3 regions of the Streptomyces sp. MUSC 14 genome follow, and region 3 is predicted to be linked to each of the others. Evidence: riboswitches for the same ligand, from Rfam matches in the RefSeq annotation. Region 3 holds a riboswitch; each other region holds the start of a gene.
The links. Region 3 has a riboswitch for thiamine pyrophosphate ahead of thiO (glycine oxidase ThiO). Riboswitches for the same ligand answer to the same signal wherever they lie in the genome.

Region 1 (2,262 bases), on a different contig from region 3:
CTACTTCGCGCGGTACGCGCACGACCCGGAGCAGTGGACGGACATCCCCGCCGGGTCGCGCGAGAAGCTGCGTGAGGCACTGTTCCCGGAGCTGATGACCGTCGTCCGGCATCTGGCCACCGACCAGGGCACCACCCGCAAGACGCTGTGGCGCCTGTTCGACGGCACGCTGGTCGAGTCCGTGCTGATGCGCTACCCGGACCGGGTCACCATGTGCATCAGCTCGCAGGCGGGCTGCGGCATGAACTGCCCGTTCTGCGCCACCGGACAGGCGGGTCTGGACCGGAACCTGTCCACGGCCGAGATCGTCCACCAGATCGTCGACGGCATGCGCGCGCTGCGGGACGGCGAGGTGCCCGGCGGGCCCGCCCGGCTCTCCAACATCGTCTTCATGGGCATGGGGGAGCCGCTCGCCAACTACAAGAGGGTGGTCGGGGCCATTCGCGCGCTCACCGACCCGGCGCCGGACGGACTCGGGCTCTCGCAGCGCGGCATCACCGTCTCGACGGTCGGGCTCGTGCCGGCCATCCACCGGTTCGCCGACGAGGGCTTCAAGTGCCGGCTCGCGATCTCCCTGCACGCTCCCGACGACGAGCTGCGCGACACCCTCGTCCCCGTGAACACGCGGTGGAAGGTGCGCGAGGTGCTGGACGCCGGGTTCGAGTACGTCGAGAAGAGCGGGCGCCGGCTGTCCATCGAGTACGCGCTGATCCGCGACATCAACGACCAGGCCTGGCGCGGTGACCGGCTCGGCCGGCTGCTGCGGGGCAAGCCCGTGCACGTCAACCTCATTCCGCTGAACCCGACGCCGGGCTCGAAGTGGACCGCCTCACGGCCCGAGGACGAGAAGGCGTTCGTCGAGGCCATCGCGGCCCACGGGGTGCCCGTCACCGTCCGGGACACCCGGGGCCAGGAGATCGACGGAGCCTGTGGTCAGCTGGCGGCCACCGAGCGGTAATCTGGCCACCGTCACGCACATCTTCATATCGACATCTCCATATCGACACCTTCATATTCCGACAGGGGAGCGCCACAGCGCTGAGAGTGCGGCGGACAGGGCCGCAGACCCTCTGAACCTCGCCCAGGTCATTCTGGGTAGGAAGTTCGGTCATCACTCAAGCTGTTGCGCCCTGCCCGGAAATCCGGGCAGGGCCGCGTTCTTCCTGGCCAACCCCAGGAGGACATCCAGTGCACAACAAGACCCTCGTGGCCGTCGCCGTCGGCCTCGGTCTCGTCGCCATGCCGACGCTGACCGCGTGCGGCTCCACGGACACCAGGAGCGGAGCCGATTCCAAGACCGTCACCCTCGTCAGCCACGACTCGTGGGCCGTCTCCAAGAACGTGCTCCAGGACTTCGAGAAGAAGACCGGATACAAGGTCACGGTCCTCAAGGACGGCGACGCCGGGCAGGCGGTCAACAAGGCCATCCTGACCAAGGACAACCCGCAGGGCGACGTCTTCTTCGGCGTCGACAACACCCTGCTCTCCCGCGCCCTCGACAACGGCCTCTTCCAGCCGTACCAGGCCAAGGGGCTCGACCAGGTCGGCGCCGCCTACCAGCTGGACAAGGGCCGGCACCGGGTCACGCCGATCGACTACGGCGACATCTGCGTCAACTACGACAAGGCGTACTTCAGCAAGCACAGGCTGACCCCGCCGCAGTCCTTCGCCGACCTGGCCAAGCCGGCGTACAAGAACCTCCTGGTCACCGAGAACGCGGCCACCTCCTCGCCGGGCCTCGGCTTCCTGCTGGGCAGCGCCGCACAGTTCGGCGACACCGGCTGGCAGGACTACTGGAAGAAGCTGAAGGCCAACGGCGTCAAGGTCGTCGACAGCTGGGAGCAGGCCTACTACCAGGAGTTCTCCGGCTCCTCCGAGGGCAGGAAGGCGGGCGGTGACCGGCCGCTCGTCGTGTCGTACGCGTCCTCGCCGCCCGCCGAGGTGATCTACGCCAAGAAGCGGCCCAGCACCGCCCCGACCGGCGTGGCGAACGGCACCTGCTTCCGGCAGATCGAGTTCGCCGGGCTGCTGAGCAACGCCGAGAACCCCAAGGGCGCCAAGGCGTTCATCGACTTCCTGGTCTCCAAGGAGTTCCAGGAGGACATGCCGCTCAACATGTACGTCTACCCGGTGCTGAAGGGGGCCAAGGTGCCCGCCGAGTTCACCGAGTACGGCCCGGCCGCCCGGCACCCCGAGACGATGGCCCCCGGCAAGATCGCTGCCAACCGCGACCAGTGGGTCAAGGCGTGGACGTCGCTCGTA
Region 2 (2,262 bases), on a different contig from region 3:
GGCCATGATCGAGCCGCCGCGCGAGACGATGCCGGTCTTGCGGTTGGCGGTGAGCGGCACGTACGGCAGCCGGACGCCCGCGTGGACGGTCATGTAGTCCACGCCCTGCTCGGCCTGTTCGATGACCGTGTCCTTGTAGATCTCCCAGGTCAGCTCCTCGGCCCTGCCGTCGACCTTCTCCAGGGCCTGGTAGAGCGGCACCGTTCCGATGGGAACGGGGGAGTTGCGCAGCACCCACTCGCGCGTCGTGTGGATGTTGCGGCCGGTAGACAGGTCCATGACCGTGTCGGCACCCCAACGGGTCGCCCAGGTCATCTTCTCCACCTCCTCCTCGATGGAGGAGGTCACCGCGGAGTTGCCGATGTTGGCGTTGACCTTCACCAGGAACCGCTTGCCGATGATCATCGGCTCGATCTCCGGGTGGTTGACGTTGGCCGGCAGCACCGCACGGCCGGCCGCGATCTCGTCACGGACCACCTCGGGCGAAACGTTCTCCCGGATGGCCACGTACTCCATCTCCGGTGTGATCTCGCCCCGGCGCGCGTACGCGAGCTGCGTCACCGCCTGGCCGCTGCGGCCCCGGCGCGGCTGGCGCGGCCGTCCCGGGAAGACCGCGTCGAGGTTGCGCAGCCCGCCGCGCGGCGACGTGTGCTTGATCCCGTCGTCCTCGGGACGGACGGGACGACCCGCGTACTCCTCGGTGTCACCACGGGCGATGATCCAGTTCTCCCGCAGCGGCGGCAGGCCCCTGCGGACGTCGGTGTCGACGTCTGGATCGGTGTACGGGCCCGACGTGTCGTACAGCGTGACCGACTGCCCGTTGGTCAGGTGCACCTGGCGGACCGGCACGCGCAGGTCGGGGCGCGAGCCCTCGACATACGCCTTGTGCCAGCCGATGGACTTCCCGGTCTCCTCGGACTTCTCGTCCTGAACGGAGACAGGCGTGCGTGCGTCCTTGTTGGTCATGAGACCTACTCCCTACGCCGGCATTACCCGGTAACAGGTTCGGCGGTCGACGCAGCGGTTCCCGTCTGCCGGTGCTTCCTGTGGAACAGACTTCGTTCCACGTGAAACATCGCGAATACGGAGGTCAGCGCCCTCTCAGCCCGGTGCTCCGAGCTCCCGCGTGTGCAAAGGTGCCTCCACGCTAGCGTCATATGTGGCGTACTGAACAGTGGGCCCCGGGCGTTCTTGCAATGATTCGGGCCGTGACCAGGATGGAGCAGTACCCGTATCAGCCCCCCGAGCCCCGCCGCCGGGACGGCTCAGCGGCAGGCGACGGCCACGGCCGGGCCGTCACCGCGGCGGGGCACGGGCACGACTCCGGCCACGGCCCCGGGCGGGGATCCGGCGGTGACGACGACCATCGCCACGACCGCGGCCACGCGCACGGGCACGCGCAAGCTCCTGGTCACGCACACGGCCACAGTCACAGCCATGGGCCTGCCGCGCCGGTCTCCCGGCACCTGCGCAAGGTCATCGCGGCGATCCTGATCCCCTTCACCGCCGCTGTCGTGGTGGGGCTCGTGGTGCTGTGGCCGGGCGGTGCGCCGCCGCACAAGCGCACCGGCGTCGGCTTCGACCAGCAGACCCAGCAGGCCACGGTCACCCAGGTCGTCGAGGTCAGCTGCAAGTCGGTGAACGCCTCCGGCGAGACCCCCACCGGCGACACCTCCACCGCGGAGGGTAACTCGGCCCAGCAGGAGGCGAACGGCACCTGCCACAAGGCCACGATCCGGATCGACACCGGCAAGGACAAGGGCCGCACCTTCACCGAGATCGTGCAGCCCGACCAGCCACGGCAGCTGCACCAGGGCGAGAGCGTCGTAGTCGCGTACGAACCCTCGGCGCCCAAGGACCTGCAGTACTCCGTCACCGACGTCAACCGCCGCTTCCCGATGGGCCTGCTGGCCGGGATCTTCGCGCTCGCCGTCGTGGTCGTGGGCCGACTGCGCGGCGTCATGGCGCTCGTCGCGCTGGCCATCAGCTTCATGGTGCTGAACTTCTTCATCCTGCCCGCGATCCTGCAGGGCTCGAACCCGCTCCTCGTGGCGGTGATCGGGTCCAGCACGATCATGCTGATCGCCCTCTACATGTGCCACGGCCTGTCCGCCCGTACATCGGTGGCCGTGCTCGGCACGCTCGCCTCACTGGCACTGATCGGCCTCCTCGGCTCACAGTTCATCGACTGGGCCGCGCTCACCGGCAACACCGACGACCAGACCGGCCTGATCCACGGCCTCTACCCGAAGATCGACATGA
Region 3 (2,262 bases):
ATCTCGTGCTGCTCGGCCAGGACCGGCCGCAGCCGCTCGGCGTCGTCCAGGGTGCGCAGCAGATGCACGCCCGGCACGCCCGCGGTGCCCGGCAGCGTGATCGGCTCGGCGCCGGTGGCGAGGACCAGCACGTCGTACGGGACCGGGCCGGACTCGGTGTCCAGCTCGTGCGCGGCCGGGCGCAGGCCCAGCGCCTCGCAGCCGAGCCGCAGCTCGACGCCGAGGGACTCGAAGTCCACCTCGAAGGCGGAGTCCTCGGCCTTGCCGAGCAGGACGGCCTTGGACAGCGGCGGCCGGTCGTAGGGCTGGTGCGGTTCGGCGCCGATCAGGGTGACGGTGCCCTTGAAACCCTGTTCGCGCAGGGCGACCGCGGTCTGCACCCCGGCCATGCCCGCGCCGACGACGACCATGCGCCGCCCCGGTGACGTGCGCTCTTCCGCTGTCTGCTCGCTCACCCGATCACCATAGACACGTGACATTCCGTCAGTCATGGGGCGTGCTCGGTGACCTGTTCCACAACACTCGTCCCGCTCCCCGCCTGCGACTCCCACTCCCAGGTCTCCGCCAGCCGCACCCGCCCGTCCGGCAGTTCCGCGACGGTGGACACGCAGTGGCCGCAGGAGGTCGTGCCGTCGGTCTTCAGCTGGACGTAGCGGAAGTCGAGCCGGTCCCCCTCCCGGGTGCCGACCAGATGGCCGCGGACCACGTCGCCGCCCGCGTACTCGGCCCAGATCTCGCCGTCCTTCTCGTGGTACAGGAACCGGGTGCGCGTACCCACCTGACCTGGGGCTTGGTCCGCGACGGGGGCGAGGATCAGTCCGTCGAGCGAGCGTGCCATGGACGGGGGCTCCCTTACGGGTGAGGCGGGCCGCGGGCTAGGGTGGCCACCGTACAAGCACTCGCGGGAGCCCGGACGCACCGGGCTGAGAGGGAGGCTGGCGGCCTCCGACCGTACGAACCTGATCCGGGTCATGCCGGCGAAGGGAGGGGCTGGACGCCCATGCCGTCACGTACGTCCGACACATCCGACACGTCCGACGTCCTCGTCATCGGGGGCGGAATCATCGGCCTGGTCACGGCCTGGCGCGCGGCGCAGCGCGGGCTCGCCACGGCCGTGGTGGACCCCGAGCCCGGCGGCGGGGCCGCGCGGGTCGCGGCCGGGATGCTGGCCGCGGTCACCGAACTGCACTACGGCGAGGAGACCCTGCTCGCCCTCAACCTCGAATCGGCGCGCCGTTACCCGGACTTCGCGGCCGAGCTGACCGAGCTGACCGGTCACGACCTCGGTTACCGCCGCTGCGGCACCCTCCAGGTCGCGCTCGACGCCGACGACCGTGCCCATCTGCGGGAACTGCACGTCCTGCAGGAGCGCTGCGGCCTGGAGTCGCAGTGGCTGTCCGGGCGGGAGTGCCGACGCCTGGAGCCGATGCTGGCGCCCGGGGTACGCGGCGGACTGCGGGTCGACGGCGACCACCAGATCGACCCGCGGCGGCTCGCGGCGGCCCTCGTCGTCGCGTGCGAGCGCTCCGGCGTGGTGCTCCACCGCGCGTGGGCCGAGCGGCTGGACGTCGCGCGCGGCCGCGCCACCGGGGTCACCCTCGCCGACGGCACCGCGCCGCGCGCCGGGCAGGTGGTGCTCGCGGCCGGCAGCCTGAGCGGGCGGCTCGCGGGCGTGCCCGAGGCGCTGCTGCCGCCGGTGCGGCCGGTCAAGGGGCAGGTGCTGCGGCTGGCCGTACCGCGCGCGTACGCGCCGTTTCTGAGCCGTACCGTGCGGGCCGTCGTCCGTGGCGGCCACGTCTACCTGGTGCCCCGGGAGAACGGCGAGCTGGTCGTCGGCGCTACCAGCGAGGAGCTGGGCTGGGACACGACGGTCACCGCGGGCGGCGTGTACGAGCTGCTGCGCGACGCCCATGAGCTGGTGCCGGGCATCACCGAGCTGCCGCTCACCGAGACCCGCGCGGGGGTGCGCCCCGGCTCGCCGGACAACGCGCCGCTGCTCGGCCCGTCCGGGCTCGACGGGCTGCTGCTGGCCACCGGTCACTACCGCAACGGGGTGCTGCTCACGCCGGTCACCGGCGATGTCATGGCCGGGCTGCTGGCCGACGGCGAACTGCCGGAAGAAGCCCGCCCGTTCACACCGCGGCGCTTCGGCGTCACCGCCCCGTCCGCCGTCCTTCAGGAGCAGCCCGCATGAACATCTCGATCTCTGTCAACGGAGAGCGCCGGGAGATCGTCGCGGGCACCGCGCTCGACTCCGTCGTC

Region 1: it holds a riboswitch for thiamine pyrophosphate, as region 3 does, so the genes downstream of both, BIV25_RS30720 (thiamine ABC transporter substrate binding subunit) here and thiO (glycine oxidase ThiO) in region 3, are expected to answer to the same signal.
Region 2: it holds a riboswitch for thiamine pyrophosphate, as region 3 does, so the genes downstream of both, thiC (phosphomethylpyrimidine synthase ThiC) here and thiO (glycine oxidase ThiO) in region 3, are expected to answer to the same signal.

Annotation. Positions count from the first base shown of each region.
Region 1 is NZ_MLYN01000050.1:134,424-136,685, reverse strand. It holds gene rlmN (23S rRNA (adenine(2503)-C(2))-methyltransferase RlmN) at 1-958, shown strand, start outside; TPP riboswitch at 1,012-1,120, shown strand; gene BIV25_RS30720 (thiamine ABC transporter substrate binding subunit) at 1,189-2,262, shown strand, end outside.
Region 2 is NZ_MLYN01000042.1:118,564-120,825, reverse strand. It holds gene thiC (phosphomethylpyrimidine synthase ThiC) at 1-966, opposite strand, end outside; TPP riboswitch at 959-1,136, opposite strand; gene BIV25_RS26630 (YibE/F family protein) at 1,218-2,262, shown strand, end outside.
Region 3 is NZ_MLYN01000021.1:88,500-90,761, reverse strand. It holds gene BIV25_RS12975 (NAD(P)/FAD-dependent oxidoreductase) at 1-455, opposite strand, end outside; gene BIV25_RS12970 (hypothetical protein) at 488-838, opposite strand; TPP riboswitch at 892-1,003, shown strand; gene thiO (glycine oxidase ThiO) at 1,001-2,194, shown strand; gene thiS (sulfur carrier protein ThiS) at 2,191-2,262, shown strand, end outside.